One region of the Serratia sp. Nf2 genome, then DNA from elsewhere that is predicted to be linked to it. Evidence: predicted binding sites of a transcription regulator. Region 1 holds the regulator's gene; each other region holds the start of a gene.
The links. The regulator PurR, encoded in region 1, represses purine synthesis genes. The targets are predictions, from matches to a motif close to CANGCAAACGTTTGCNTG.
Positions count from the first base shown of each region.

Region 2: the regulator PurR is predicted to act here: its motif matches at 2,289-2,306, upstream of C9411_RS11905 (NCS2 family permease).
Region 3: the regulator PurR is predicted to act here: its motif matches at 3,157-3,174, upstream of C9411_RS09115 (nucleoside-specific channel-forming protein Tsx).

Region 1 is NZ_PYTW01000003.1:142,965-147,808, reverse strand. Features, by position in the region: gene punC (purine nucleoside transporter PunC) at 1-1,085, opposite strand, end outside; gene punR (DNA-binding transcriptional activator PunR) at 1,209-2,153, shown strand; gene purR (HTH-type transcriptional repressor PurR) at 2,150-3,175, opposite strand; gene C9411_RS08465 (YnhF family membrane protein) at 3,500-3,589, shown strand; gene sodB (superoxide dismutase [Fe]) at 3,651-4,229, opposite strand; gene C9411_RS08455 (C40 family peptidase) at 4,429-4,844, opposite strand, start outside.
Region 2 is NZ_PYTW01000004.1:353,773-358,616, forward strand. Features, by position in the region: gene C9411_RS11900 (Na+/H+ antiporter) at 1-590, opposite strand, end outside; gene C9411_RS11905 (NCS2 family permease) at 788-2,149, opposite strand; gene C9411_RS11910 (VOC family protein) at 2,482-2,889, opposite strand; gene C9411_RS11915 (glutathione S-transferase family protein) at 2,937-3,605, opposite strand; gene C9411_RS11920 (lipocalin-like domain-containing protein) at 3,602-4,045, opposite strand; gene C9411_RS11925 (YdgH/BhsA/McbA-like domain containing protein) at 4,242-4,502, shown strand; gene C9411_RS11930 (3-oxoacyl-ACP reductase family protein) at 4,652-4,844, shown strand, end outside.
Region 3 is NZ_PYTW01000003.1:277,207-282,050, reverse strand. Features, by position in the region: gene C9411_RS09130 (APC family permease) at 262-1,632, shown strand; gene yddG (aromatic amino acid DMT transporter YddG) at 1,724-2,617, shown strand; gene C9411_RS09120 (hypothetical protein) at 2,691-2,963, shown strand; gene C9411_RS09115 (nucleoside-specific channel-forming protein Tsx) at 3,337-4,218, shown strand; gene C9411_RS09110 (hypothetical protein) at 4,273-4,452, opposite strand.

The DNA.
Region 1 (4,844 bases):
AGCGGCTGGGCAATGAACGCCGACACCAGCATGCTCGCCACAAAGCACAGCCCCAGCTGCAGCGTATTTTGCAGCGCGGCGGCCTTGCCACTGCTTTCCGGGAACGGCATCAGCGCATTCGCCACCATTATCGGGTAGCCGGCGCCGTTGACCAGCGCCATCACGCAGAACGGGATCAGCAGCGTGGTGAGCGTCGGTGCGGTCAGGGTCGCCACCAGATACAGCGCCACCATGCTGACACCATAAGCTACCAGCAGCCACGGCAGCAGGGTTTTGCCATTGATGCGCTTGAGCGCGGCACGGCAGCCATAGCCCCCCAGCAGGAAAGCCAGCGTCTGCGGCACATAGCTCAGACCGATGTCGCTCGGGCCATAGCCCATATCACCGAGGATGAACGGCGAGCCGGTCAGCCAGGCGAAGAAGCCTGCCGAGCAGGCGGCATACATGGCGACGTTGCCGCTGAACACCGGGGATTTCAACAGTCGCCAGAAGCTGACGCCGTTTTTTGGCGCCTCGGCGGTGGGCTGCGTTTTGGCGCGCTCTTTGAGCATCAGCGTCGGTAGCAGCAGCAGTACGGTGATGGCCAGCAGCACGGCGAAGATCGCGCGCCAGCTGGCGTGGTTCAACAGCCAGGCGCCCAGCAGCGGCGCCAGCGCCGGCGACAGCGCGACCAGCGGCATGATGGTGGCGAATACGCGGTTGGCCTGGCCTTCGCGATAGCGGTCGACCACCAGCGCTTGCCAGATGGCGGCGGCGGAACAGACGCCGACGGCCTGAATAAAGCGCAGGATCCAGAGCTGCACGGCGTTCTCTACCCACAGCATGCCCAGGCAGCCGAGGGCGAACAGCGTCAGGCCGATCAATAATACCGGTTTGCGGCCCAGGCGGTCGGAGAGCGGCCCCCACAGCAGCTGCGCGAAGGCGAAGCCGGCCAGGAAGATGCTCAGGCTGGCGCTCACCGCGCCGGCGGAAATTTGCAGTTCCTCCCGCATGGCGCCGAAGGCGGGGAGGTACATATCGGTCGCCAGATAACCCAGCATGCTCAGGCCGGCGAGGTAGAACATAAAGCCAAAGGAATTTCGCATGGTATTTCTCGTTAATATTTTAGTGTCGCAGGTTTTTAGCGCCGGCCAGTGTATCCGGCTGGATCTCTGCTTGTGAAACGGTAATATTTGCAAAGTGCTGTTAAAAAAATTGAAGGCAAAGCGATGTGGTCTGAATATTCTCTTGAAGTGGTCGACGCAGTGGCGCGTACCGGCAGTTTCAGCGCGGCGGCGCAGGAGCTGCACCGGGTGCCGTCGGCGGTGAGCTATACCGTACGGCAGCTGGAGCAATGGCTGGCGGTGCCGCTGTTTGAGCGGCGTCACCGCGACGTGGAGTTGACGCCGGCCGGCGCGTTGTTTATCAAGGATGCGCGAGTTGTTATCAAAAAAATGCTCGACACTCGCCGCCACTGTCAGCAGGTGGCTAACGGGTGGCGCGGCCAGCTGAATATCGCGGTCGACATCATCGTCAAACCGCAGCGCAGCCGCCAACTGGTGCTGGATTTCTACCGTCATTTCCCCGACGTCGAATTGATGCTGCAACCCGAGGTGTTCAACGGCGTGTGGGATGCCTTGGTGGACGGCAGGGCGGATATGGCGATCGGTGCCACCCGTGCGGTGCCGGTCGGCGGCGGCTTCGCCTTCCGCGACATGGGCTATATGAACTGGCTGTGCGTGGTCAGCCCGCAACATCCGCTGGCGCAGTTGACGGGGCCGCTGAATGACGATCAGCTGCGGCCGTATCCTTCGCTTTGCCTGGAGGACACCTCGCGCAATCTGCCCAAGCGCGTCACCTGGACGCTGGATAACCAGCGGCGGCTGGTGGTGCCGGACTGGACTTCGGCGCTCGACTGTTTGTGCGCCGGGCTGTGCGTCGGCATGATGCCGGCGCATCGGGCGCTGCCGCGGGTGCAGCGCGGTGAGTTGAAGGCGTTGCAGCTGCAGCAGCCGTTTCCTGCCAGCCCTTGCTGCCTGACCTGGCAGCAGGATAAACCGTCACCGGCGATGAGCTGGCTGCTGGCGTATCTGGGCGATGGGGAAACGCTGAATCAGGAGTGGCTGAGCGAGGTGGAACCGGAAGCCGCGCAGGCTTCCGGCGCGGGGGATTAGCGGCGGTAGTCGATGAACGGGCCGTCGGCGACCGAGCGGCGTTCGATCAGCTTCGGATGCACTTCGATCACCTGCGACTCTTCGCGTTTGCTGATAATGCGATCCAGCAGCATGGTGAAGGCCATTTCGCCCAGACGCTCTTTCGGCTGGTGAATGGTAGTCAGCGCCGGGGTGAAGTAGCGGGCGTTGCGCACGTTGTCATAGCCGATCACAGAAATATCCTGTGGCACCCGCAGCCCCAGCTCGTCGGCCGCGCAGATGGCGCCCATCGCCATGATGTCGCCGCCGCAGAATACCGCGGTCGGCCGCTGTTTTTGCGACAGGATTTGGTGCATCGCCTTGTAGCCGGACTCCGGCTCAAAGTCACCCTGGACGATCCACTCTTCGCGGATGTCGATATGCGCTTCCTGCAGCGCCTTCATAAAGCCCTGATGACGGCCGCCGCCGGTGTTGCGCGACAGCTGGCCCGGAATGGCGCCGATATCGCGGTGGCCGCGCTCGATCAGGTAACGGCCGGCCAGATAGCCGCCTTCGAACGCGTTATCGATGATGGTATCGGTGAAGTCGCCGCGCGCAGCGCCCCAGTCCATCACCACCATCGGGATATTACGGTAGTCTTCCAGCATGCCCAGCAGCTGATCGGGGTACTCGGAGCACATGACCAGCAGGCCGTCGACGCGTTTTTGCGCCAGCATCGCCAGATAGGCGCGCTGCTTATCCATATTATTGTGTGAGTTGCACAGGATCAGGGTGTAGCCCTTGCTGTAGCAGCTGTTTTCCACCGCCTCGATCACTTCGGCAAAGTAGGGCGCTTCGCTCGAGGTGGCCAGCAGGCCGATCGACTTGGTGTGATTGACTTTCAGGCTGCGCGCCACGGCGCTCGGCGAGTAGTGCAGTTCTTTGATGGCGGCCCACACGGCCGCTTTGGTCTCTTCGGCGACGAAACGAGTCTTATTGATGACGTGCGAAACGGTGGTGGTGGAAACGCCCGCGCGTTTGGCCACATCTTTAATCGTTGCCATGTAAGGAATGACTCCTGAACTCACATGTTTACAGCATGTAAGTGTGATGTTAATCGTTTGCCTACGTAGATCCTTCTCCAGAGAAGCGAAAACTGAGTTTTTAGTGTGTTGAAGTCTTCAGCGCTTAATCAGGAGGGGCATGGATGCCGGTACGCAGTTGTGAACTGCGAATTTTGTCGCATATTGAACAAAAGTGGAAGAGGTAATCGAGATTATAAACCGGGAAATGATAACAAGATTTTATCGGCGAACTGTGGGAAAATGATTTGACGTACTAATTGTGCGCCTTTTATCCTTAGGAAAGCCCATTTTAAAGGAGTTGTCATGGATACCGAATTGAAGATGTCGCTGTTCACCACCGTCTGCGCGTTGGCGGTCATTATCGCTTTCAGCTTCGTTGCCGCGTTGAACTGATTTACCCCCGGTTATAAAAAAGGCGCAGCCTGGCTGCGCCTCATCACCTCAGAACCTGCGCTTACGCTAGGTTTTCCGCGGCGAAGGTCCAGTTGACCAACGCCCAGAAGTTTTCCAGGTATTTTGGACGCGCATTGCGGTAATCGATGTAATACGCGTGTTCCCACACGTCAACGGTCAGCAGCGGTTTGTCTTCACCGGTCAGCGGGGTGGCCGCGTTGGAGGTGTTGACGATCGCCAGCGCGCCGTCCGGTTTTTTCACCAGCCAGGTCCAGCCGGCACCGAAGTTTTTCACTGCGGCATCGGTGAACTGCTCTTTGAACGCAGCGAAGGAGCCGAAGGATTTGACGATCGCCACCGCCAGTTCGCCCTGCGGTTCACCGCCGCCCTGTGGCGACAGGCAGTGCCAGTAGAAGGTGTGGTTCCACACCTGCGCGGCGTTGTTGAAGACGCCGCCGTCAGAGGTCTTGATGATCTCTTCGAGCGATTTGCCCTCGAATTCGCTGCCTTTCACCAGGTTGTTCAGGTTAACCACGTAGGTGTTGTGGTGTTTGCCGTAGTGGTATTCCAGGGTCTCGGCGGAGATGTGCGGCTCGAGCGCGTTTTTCTCATACGGTAATGCAGGTAATTCAAACGACATTGCTTCCTCCTTTACAGCGCCATTCGCTTCCCGCCGGGGCGAGAGTCATATGGGCCGTTTTTTATTGTGGTCTTTCAATCTTAACAATTTTCATCATAAAAAACAGGAAGAAAAGCGAGAAATGCGCGTGGGGTGGTGCGATGGGCGAGAGCTTGAACAGGCGGTTGCGACCCAGGCCGCAACCGCGCAGAGCAGGGCATTAACGAATGGTTTTCGGCGTCACTACGCGGCGTGCGCCGATGTAGTGGTTCTGCCAATAGTCATTGTCGAGCTGGCTGATGCGGATCTCTTCGCCGGTGCGCGGCGACTGGATGAATTTGCCGTTGCCCAGGTAGACGCCAACATGGTCCGCCACGCCGCGGTTGTTGATGCGGAAGAACACCAGATCGCCGCTTTCCAGTTCGCTTTTCTTGATCGGCGCCGCGTCGCGCAGGTGATACATTTCGTTGGCGGTGCGCGGCATTTTGATTTTCACCACGTCTTTATAGGCGTAATAGATAAGGCCGCTGCAGTCGAAACCGGTGCGCGGCGAACTGCCGCCCCAGCGATAAGGCTTGCCCATCTGATCCATCAGCTTGGCCATCGCGGTCTGCTTGGCATGCTGGTAGCGTTTTT
Region 2 (4,844 bases), on a different contig from region 1:
ACGCCGGCCAGCAGGCCGCCGATCGCCACTTTGAGGAATTCGAGGGTCGCGCCGCCCACGGTGAACACCATGGTGCCCATCGCCACCGCGATGGCGAACTTGAGCGACACCAGACCGGACGCGTCATTCATCAGCGCCTCGCCCTCGAGCACGCCCATGATTGGCTTGGGAATGCGCCCTTTGCCGACGATGCCGGACAGCGCCACGGCATCCGTCGGCGACAGCACTGCCGCCAGCGCGAAGGCCGCCACCAGCGGAATGCCCGGCACCATGGCGTAGATCAGATAGCCGACGCCGACCACGGTGATCAGCACCAGCACCAGCGCCAGGCCGAGAATTTCACGCCCGTGGTGCAGGAATTCGCGCGTCGGCGTTTTCCAGCCGTCGGCGAACAGCAGCGGCGGGATGAACAGCACCAGGAACAATTCGGGATCAAAGTCGACGTGCAGCCCGAAATGCGGCCAGGCCAACAGGGCCCCGATGGCGATTTGCATCAGCGGCAGCGGCACCTGGAACGGCAACATGCGCGTCACCACCCCGGACAGGGAGACCACCAGGATCAAAATGAGGATTGTAAAAAAGATTTCCATGCTTTCCTTAGACTCTACGATTCAGACGACATCGGCTCAGGGCCTGCGTTGGTCCCGATAGTAGATCACTTTTTTTACAGCCGTTAAAGCTTGTTGTGCCTTTCAAAACGCGGTGCAGAACAGAAGAAGACTTATCTTAAGAAGGGAAATGCCGTGACAGATTCCCCCGCCCATCGGGCGAGGGAAATCCGCGGGGCTTAAATTGCCCAGCCGCCGGCGTAGAACGCCACCAGCGCCACGGCGATCAGCACGGTGCCGATGTTCAGCTTGCGCCATTCGCCGGAGAAGATGCGGCCGATGACCAGCGAGCTGAAGCCCAGCATGATGCCAGTAACGATATTGCAGGTCAGTACGATGAATACCGCGCACAGCAGGCCGGCCATCGCGTCGACGAAATCGTTGAAGTCCAGCTTGGTGACGTTGCTCAGCATCAGCAGGCCGACGTACATCAGCGCCGGTGCGGTGGCATAGACCGGCACCAGATAGGCCAGCGGCGACAGGAACAGGATCAGCAGGAACAGAATGCCGACCACGGTGGCTGTCAGGCCGGTCTTGCCGCCCGCGGCGGTGCCGGCGGCGGATTCGATGTAGACCGCGGCGGGCGCGGCGCCCACCAGGCCGGAGAAGATGCTGCTCAGGGAATCCGAGGTCAGCGCCTTGCCGCCGTTGATGATCTGCCCGTCTTTATCCAGCAGGTTGGCCTGCCCGGCCACCGCGCGGATGGTGCCGGTGGCGTCGAACACCGCGGTCATCACCAGCGCCAGCACGCTCGGCAACACCACCGGCTGCAACGCACCCATGATATCCAGGCTGAAGATCAACGATTTGCCGTCAGCATCCGCCAGGCTCGGCATGGCGAACAGCCCCTGGTATTTCACCGCCGGGTCGAAGATCAGGCCGATGATGGAAATGGCGATGATCACCAGCAGAATGCCGCCGGGCACGCGCAGTTTTTCCAGGCCGAAGATCACCGCCAGGCCGACCAGCGTCATCACCACCGGGAAGGAGGTGAACGCGCCAAGCGCCACCGGCAGGCCATCCAGCGGGTTCTTCACCACCAGGCCGACGCCGTTGGCGGCGATCAGCAGCAGGAACAGACCGATACCGATGCCGGTGCCGTGCGCCACGCCCATCGGCAGGTTGCGCAGGATCCAGGCGCGGATGCCGGTGACCGAGATAATGGTAAACAGCACGCCCATCACGAACACCGCGCCCAGCGCCACCGGAATGCTGATGTGCTGGCCCAGCACCAGGCTGAAGGCGGTGAAAGCGGTCAATGAAATCGCACAGCCGATGGCCATCGGCAGGTTAGCCCACAGCCCCATCAGCAGCGAGCCCAGACCGGCCACCAGGCAAGTGGAGACAAACACCGCCGCCGGCGGGAAGCCCGCTTTGCCCAGCATACTCGGCACCACGATCACCGAGTACACCATCGCCAGGAAGGTGGTCAGCCCCGCTACCACTTCCTGGCGCACGGTGCTGCCGCGCGCGGAAATTTTAAAATAGCCATCAAGCCCGCCGGTTGGTTTTGCGGCGTGGTTCGCTTGAGAGTTCGACATAGGTTACTTCCCCTGTGTTTCATGAATCGGCCCGTCACAGCAGGCCGGTAATCTCGCCCGCGCCCGATCGCCACGTAATCGTTTACGTCACGTTCCGCATCCTTGCCCTTCCGTCGCATCGCCAACGGCGATGCGCACCAAGGCAAACGTTTAACTCGCAGCGCGCGGTACGGGTAATTTATGGTGGTTTATTCAAGGCAAACGATTATCCTGCCTTCCATAGCGTCTAATCAACTAAAGATCGCGGCAATTTATGCAGAAAGTGGCGGGAATGGCGCCTGCACGATAAAACCGGGGCGACGGGCGCCCCGGCGAATGCCGTCACGGCGAGATTATTGCGTCTGCACCGCGGCGGGATCCATATACATCAATTCCCAGATATGGCCATCCAGGTCCTGAAATCCGTGGCCGTATATCACGCCGTAGTCCCGTGGCGGGTGATAAGTGTTGCCGCCGCCGGCGACCGCCTTGCGCACCAGTTCGTCCACCGCCGCCCGGCTGGGCTGCGACAGGCACACCAGCACTTCGGTGGCCTGTTTGGCGTCGCCGATCGGGTTCGGGGTAAACATCCTGAATTTGTCGTGAGTCAGCAACATCACGTAAATCGTGTCGCTGACCACCATGCACGCGGCGGTGTCATCGGTAAATTGCGGGTTGAAAGTGAAACCCAGGTGGGTGAAAAACGCCATCGAGGCGGGCAGATCGCTTACGGGCAGGTTAACGAAGATTTGCGTAGCCATGGGCTACCTCCGATGAAGAATGACCCCATCGAGTATAGCCCATCCGGTTAGCTCAGCAGGTCGTAAGGGCCGCCCTGCTCCAACGCCCGCTGGTAGGCGGGCCGGGCGTGAATGCGTTGCAGAAAGCCGCGCAGTTTCGGACAATCATCCAACGCGCCGCGCGCCGCCATCGCCTCCAGCGGGAAGCTCATCTGAATGTCCGCCGCGCTGAAGTCGTTGCCGACGAACCAGCTGCCCTTGTTCAGGTGCTGTTCGAGGAATTCGCAGTGCGGCGCGATCTGCTTGTCGAGATATTCGCGCTGCACGCCCTTGCCGATCGCGCCGGCCACCGGCCGCAGCAGCCAGGGGATCGGCGGCTGCCCGAGACGGCTGAACACCAGTTTCATCACCAACAGCGGCATCAGCGATCCTTCGGCGTAGTGCAGCCAGTAGCGGTATTGCTGGCGCGCGTGGAAGTCAGTCGGCATGAACATCCCTTGCGCGTCATAGGCTTCCTGCAGGTATTCGATGATGGCGCCGGATTCCGCCAGCGTCAGATCGCCGTCGACGATCACCGGTGATTTGCCCAGCGGGTGGATCTTTTTCAACGCCGCCGGCGCCAGCATAGTCTGCGGATCGCGTTCGTAGCGTTGCACCTGATAGGGCACGCCCAGCTCTTCCAGAAACCACAGAATGCGCTGCGACCGTGAGTGATTGAGATGATGAACAATGATCATAAAGAAGCTCCTGTCCGCTGCCACACCAGTTCGCCCACCTGCACGCCATTGCCGAGCTGCAAGGGCACCGTGCGCAACGTCAGCCGATCGCCGCTGAAAGCGTAAAAACGCACCTGGCGGCTGCCTACCCAGTTGGGGAACGAACAGCCTTCGACCTGATGCACCACCCGCTGCTCGCTTTCCTCCACCTGATAGCGGCCGAAGTAGCAAATCATATTGATGAAGGCCGCGCGGATCTCCCGCTCGGACCCCTGCGCCAAATCGTCGGCGGCGAAACGCGGCCGCACGGCGCTGTAAAGCTGCGCCGCCATCGTGCCGTTGGCCTCATAGTGGATGCGCCCCAAAACCTGCTCGCCCAGCGGGTAATTCAGCTCGCCGTTCTGGTTTTTGAACACCGACGACACCAGCGCCCAGCTGCCGATAAACGCGTTTACCGTCATTACGCTTCTCCGGTTAAAGATCGTCTGTAAAGGGTAGTGGCGATTTTTACCGCGCGCCAGCGGGTGAAAAAACAATCAATTTATTTGACAGAGATACTCAAAACTCTCCGATTTTTTATTCCAGCCTGTCGCACTACTATTTAACACATCGAGAGACAACGGGCTCTCATCCAATCAATACGCTGAGGAATACATCATGAAAAACGTCAAAATTTTTGCTACCGCTGCGCTGCTGGCTACCGCTTCTTTCGCTACCTTCGCCGCTGACCTGCCTTCCAGCCAACCCGCTGCAGACGCCCAGAAAATCGGCGTAGTCTCCGTTAGCGGCGCCACCAACCTGAGCGCGCTGGAAAGCGAACTGGCCAGCAAAGCCGCCGCATCGGGCGCCAGCTCATACCGCATCGTCGCTGCCGGCGGCCAGAACAAACTGTACGGCACCGCAGAAATCTTCAACTGATCGTCGAACAGCCAACCGACGGAAGAAAGAAGCCCCGCAAGGGGCTTTTCTCGTTGTGGGCAGGCAAAGCTCTTTGTGAACAGTGACCGCCAGACATTTCACCGATACTGGGAATAACGCCTTATCCTCACCCACTTTGGAGAAATAACATGACCACAGCACACCCTCTGCAAGGCAAAGTCGCGTTCGTCCAGGGCGGCTCGCGCGGCATCGGCGCCGCCATCGTTAAACGGTTGGCGAGCGAAGGGGCCGCGGTCGCCTTTACCTACGCCGCCTCGGCCGATCGCGCCGAAGCGGTGGCAAGCGCCGTTACCGCCGCCGGCGGCAAAGCTCTCGCCATCA
Region 3 (4,844 bases), 130 kb from region 1:
CTCTCCTGTGGCCGGTGAGGCTGCGCGCTGCGGTACTGAATTTCTTCTATCACGGCGTACAGGACGCCGACGAGGAAATAACCATGACTCAGTCATTCCCCTGCGCAGACGTTTGCCTGTGCCGCAGTGCCTACGGGCCGGTCGCCGGCCGCCCGACAGTGATCCCAACCCGTTTTTCCCGCCGCCTGAGCAGCAGTTTCCCCGCGGCCTCTCTGAATGACGTTGCACGGTTGACAGCAGAGGACCAAGAGGGGAAATGCCATGACGATTAAAGCCATCGACGGCGGCCCGGCGGGCAAACCGCAGCTGCGCAAATCCCTCAAGCTGTGGCAGGTGGTGATGATGGGCCTGGCCTATCTGACGCCGATGACGGTGTTCGATACCTTCGGCATCGTCTCGGGTCTCACCGACGGCCATGTGCCGACCTCCTATCTGCTGGCGCTGGCCGGCGTGCTGTTCACTGCCATCAGCTACGGCAAACTGGTGCGCCAGTTTCCTACCGCCGGCTCCGCCTACACCTATGCGCAGAAGGCGATCAACCCGCACGTTGGTTTTCTGGTGGGGTGGTCATCGCTGCTCGATTATCTGTTCCTGCCGATGATCAACACGCTGCTGGCGAAGATTTACCTGACCGCGCTGTTCCCGGAAGTGCCGCCCTGGGTGTGGGTGGTGGGCTTCGTTATCCTGATCACCGCTATCAACCTGAAAAGCGTCAATCTGGTGGCCAACTTCAATACCCTGTTCGTATTGGCGCAGGTGGCGATCATTCTGGTGTTCATCTATCTGGTGGTGCGCGGCCTGCACAACGGCGAGGGGATGGGCACGGTGTGGAGCCTGCGGCCGTTCCTCAGCGAGAATGCGCACCTGCTGCCGATCATTACCGGCGCGACTATCCTGTGCTTTTCGTTCCTCGGTTTTGACGCGGTGACTACGCTGTGCGAAGAGACGCCCGACGCCGCCAAGGTGATCCCGCGCGCCATCTTCCTGACCGCGCTGTACGGCGGGGTGATCTTTATCAGCGTGTCGTTCTTCATTCAGCTGTTTTTCCCGTCCATTCAACGCTTCCACCAGCCCGATGCCGCGCTGCCGGAGATCGCGCTGTACGTCGGCGGCAAGCTGTTCCAGTCGATCTTCCTGTGCGTGACCTTCATCAACACGCTGGCCTCCGGCCTGGCGTCGCACGCCAGCGTGTCGCGCCTGTTGTACGTGATGGGGCGCGATAACGTGTTCCCGGAGAAATTCTTCGGTTACATCCACCCCAAATGGCGCACGCCGGCGCTCAACGTGCTGATGGTCGGGCTGGTGGCACTGTCTGCGCTGTCGTTCGATCTGGTGACCGCCACGGCGCTGATCAACTTCGGCGCGTTGGTGGCCTTTACCTTCGTCAACCTGTCGGTGATCAGCCACTTCTTCATTCGCGAAGGGCGCAACAAAAGCTGGAAGGATCGCTTCAACTTCCTGCTCCTGCCGCTGGTGGGGGCGCTGACGGTGGGGGTGCTGTGGCTGAACCTGGAGAAGAGCTCGTTGACCATGGGGCTTATCTGGGCGACGCTGGGCTTTGGCTATTTGGCTTGGCTGACCCGGCGTTTTCGCCAGCCGCCGCCGCAGCTCGAGCGGCAGCCGCAGCAATAAATTCACAGGCGGGAGTTTCCCGCCTTTCTTTTTGGCGCGTGCGGCAGTAGAGTGAAAAACCTGATAAAAAATAACCCATTGGACCCGCCTTATGCCCGCTTTGCCCTCGCGTACCCGCGCCACGCTGTTCGGTTTGTTGGCCATTTTGCTGTGGAGCAGCGTCGTCGGCCTGATCCGCAGCGTCAGCGAAGGGCTGGGGCCCATCGGCGGCGCGGCGATGATCTACAGCGTCAGCGCGGTGTTTTTGCTGGTGGCGCTCGGCGTGCCGAAATGGCGCAGCTTTCCGCGGCCTTATCTCATCGTCGGCAGCCTGCTGTTCGTCAGCTACGAGATCTGCCTGTCGCTGTCGCTCGGCTACGCCAACACCCGCCTGCAGGCGATAGAAGTGGGCATGATCAACTACTTATGGCCCTGTTTCACCGTGCTGATGGCGCTGGCGCTCAACGGCCAAAAGGCCAAATGGTGGCTGGTGCCGGGGCTGCTGCTGTCGCTGTTCGGCATCGGCTGGATCATGAGCGGTGAGGGCGGCTGGTCACCGGCGCAGATGCTGGCCAACGTGCGCAGCAATCCGCTCAGCTACGGGCTGGCCTTCAGCGGCGCGGTGATCTGGGCGCTGTACTGCAACTTGACCAAGAGGATCGCCCAGGGCAGCAACGGTGTGGTGCTGTTCATCGTGCTGACCGCGCTGGCGCTATGGCTTAAATATGCCTTCAGCGCGGAAAGCGGCATGCAGTTCAGCGCCGGCGTGACCGTGACGCTGCTGTGCGCCGGGGTGGCGATGGGGGCAGGGTATGCCGCCTGGAACGTCGGCATTCTGCACGGCAATATGACGCTGCTGGCGACCGTCTCTTATTTCACTCCGGTGCTGTCTGCGGTGTTCGCCGCGCTGGTGTTGCACACCTCGCTGACCGCCAATTTCTGGCAGGGCGTGGCGATGGTTACCCTCGGCTCGTTGATCTGCTGGCGGGCAACTCGCGGAAATTAACGGAAATTATCCGCCGTCGGCGCAATGTTGAACTAGAATTTAACTAGCCATGTTGCCTGAAGGAACGACGACGATGAGAAGCGACATTCAATTTATTCAACAACCCGAAATCGACGTGCATCACTATGAGCGCGGCGATACCGTGCGCCTGACCACGGCGAATCTGCGGCATGAATATCAGCTCGACGTTTATATTTTGCGCCGCGACGACAAGCTGATTTATGGTTCGGTCGTTGCGGCGGCGCCCAAGACCGACATTCCGGTCGCCAGCTGGGAGGTCAAAAACGGTGAAGAGGTGGCGTTCCGCCAGGAAAACATCGCCAAGGCAGTGCCGGCGGTGAACTGATTTCGCTGTGCGTATTTTCTGCTGATTTTGATGAAGGCCGACGTTTATGCGTCGGCTTTTTCTTTTCCACAACACGATGGCGAGCAGGTGACGCCTTGATGACAGTGGGCTCAAAAACTGCGCTAAAAATCGATGTGCATGACAAAAATCACAGCGAATGTGAATTTGAATGAAACATAATTTGACAAATGTGAACGCAATCGATTACCTATTCGCGAAATGCGTAACTGGATCACAGATTCTTACAGTCAGTGGTTTCTATAATGCGCGCGTCATCCGAGTTTCTGTGTGAAGACAACGCCAGGTGTCGGCAGACTCATTGTCATCTTTTCTAAACGGGCAGGAAATGGCCCTTTAAGCATGTGGTAATAAAATGAAAAAAATAGCTCTCGCAGCAGGTGTACTGCTCGCAGCGTCTTACAGTGCATCATCAATGGCTGATAGCAAAGACAGTCAATATGTCTCCGACTGGTGGCACCAGAGCGTCAACGTGGTGGGCAGCTACCACACTCGCTTCGGGCCGCAGCTGAATAACGACGTGTATCTCGAATACGAAGCCTTCGCCAAGAAAGACTGGTTCGATTTCTACGGTTACGTTGACGTGCCGAAGTTCTTCGGCGTGGGCAACACCCCGGATCGCGGCATCTGGGACAAAGGTTCCCCGCTGTTTATGGAGATTGAACCGCGCTTCTCCATCGACAAACTGACCGGCACCGATCTGAGCTTCGGGCCGTTCAAAGAGTGGTACTTCGCCAACAACTACATCTATGATCTGGGCCACAACGCCGACGGCCGTCAAAACACCTGGTACATGGGTCTGGGCACCGATATCGACACCGGCCTGCCGATGAGCCTGTCGATGAACATCTATGCCAAATACCAGTGGGAAAACTACCAGGCTGCCAACGAGAACAGCTGGGACGGTTACCGCTTCAAGGTGAAATACTTCGTGCCATTGACCCAGGTGTGGGGTGGCAACCTGAGCTACATCGGCTTCACCAACTTTGACTTCGGTTCCGATCTGGGCAAGGACAGCCATTGGGTTGACGGCACCGGCAAACAGGTGCGCACCGGCAACTCGATCGCCTCCAGCCATATTTTGGCGCTGAACTACGATCACTGGCACTATTCTTTCGTGGCGCGTTATTTCCATAACGGCGGCCAGTGGCAGGATGGCGCGGATATCGGCACCCCGCAGGGCCCGATCAAGTCTACCGGTTGGGGTTATTACCTCGTGGTCGGCTATAACTTCTGATTTTCCGTGTTATCAGAAACAGAAAACCCCGCCTGGCGGGGTTTTTTTTCGTCATCACTGGGCTTGTTCGACCGGGAGATGCTTCACCGGCATAAACAGCCTGCCTTTGATCACGTGACATTCATTATTTATCCAACTAATGATTTGTTCACGGCTGACGCCTTCCGACTGCGCGTACCGATGAAGATCGCCGTTAAAGTGTCGAGTGATGTATTCCATGAGGGTCATTTGCACGTCTTTTGCTCCTGAACGCCCACCCGTTGCCAGCCTGGCCACCGCGGGAGGTTGAGGTTTCTCAGACAGCGAATGTAAATTATCGGCAACTAAATCTCAACATAAAGCACCAGATTGGGGCGACGGCGGCGGGAAAAAGAATCCCGCACGGAGAGGCGGGAAGTGTTCGCTATTATCATTATGGATGATAAGAATAAGATTTGAGGTGCGACGAAAAAGAGCATGCTAACTCTTTTTTGTTACCTTCCCACGCTAGCGTAAGGCTTATTTTTCTTCAAGAAAAATCTGAGGTAAGTATCGGCATTTTCGAGGCGTTTTGCGTTAAAACAAGATTTTGGCGCGTCTGCCGTCAAACCGCGCCGTTATCTCGGAGTTTCCTTATACTTTGTCCG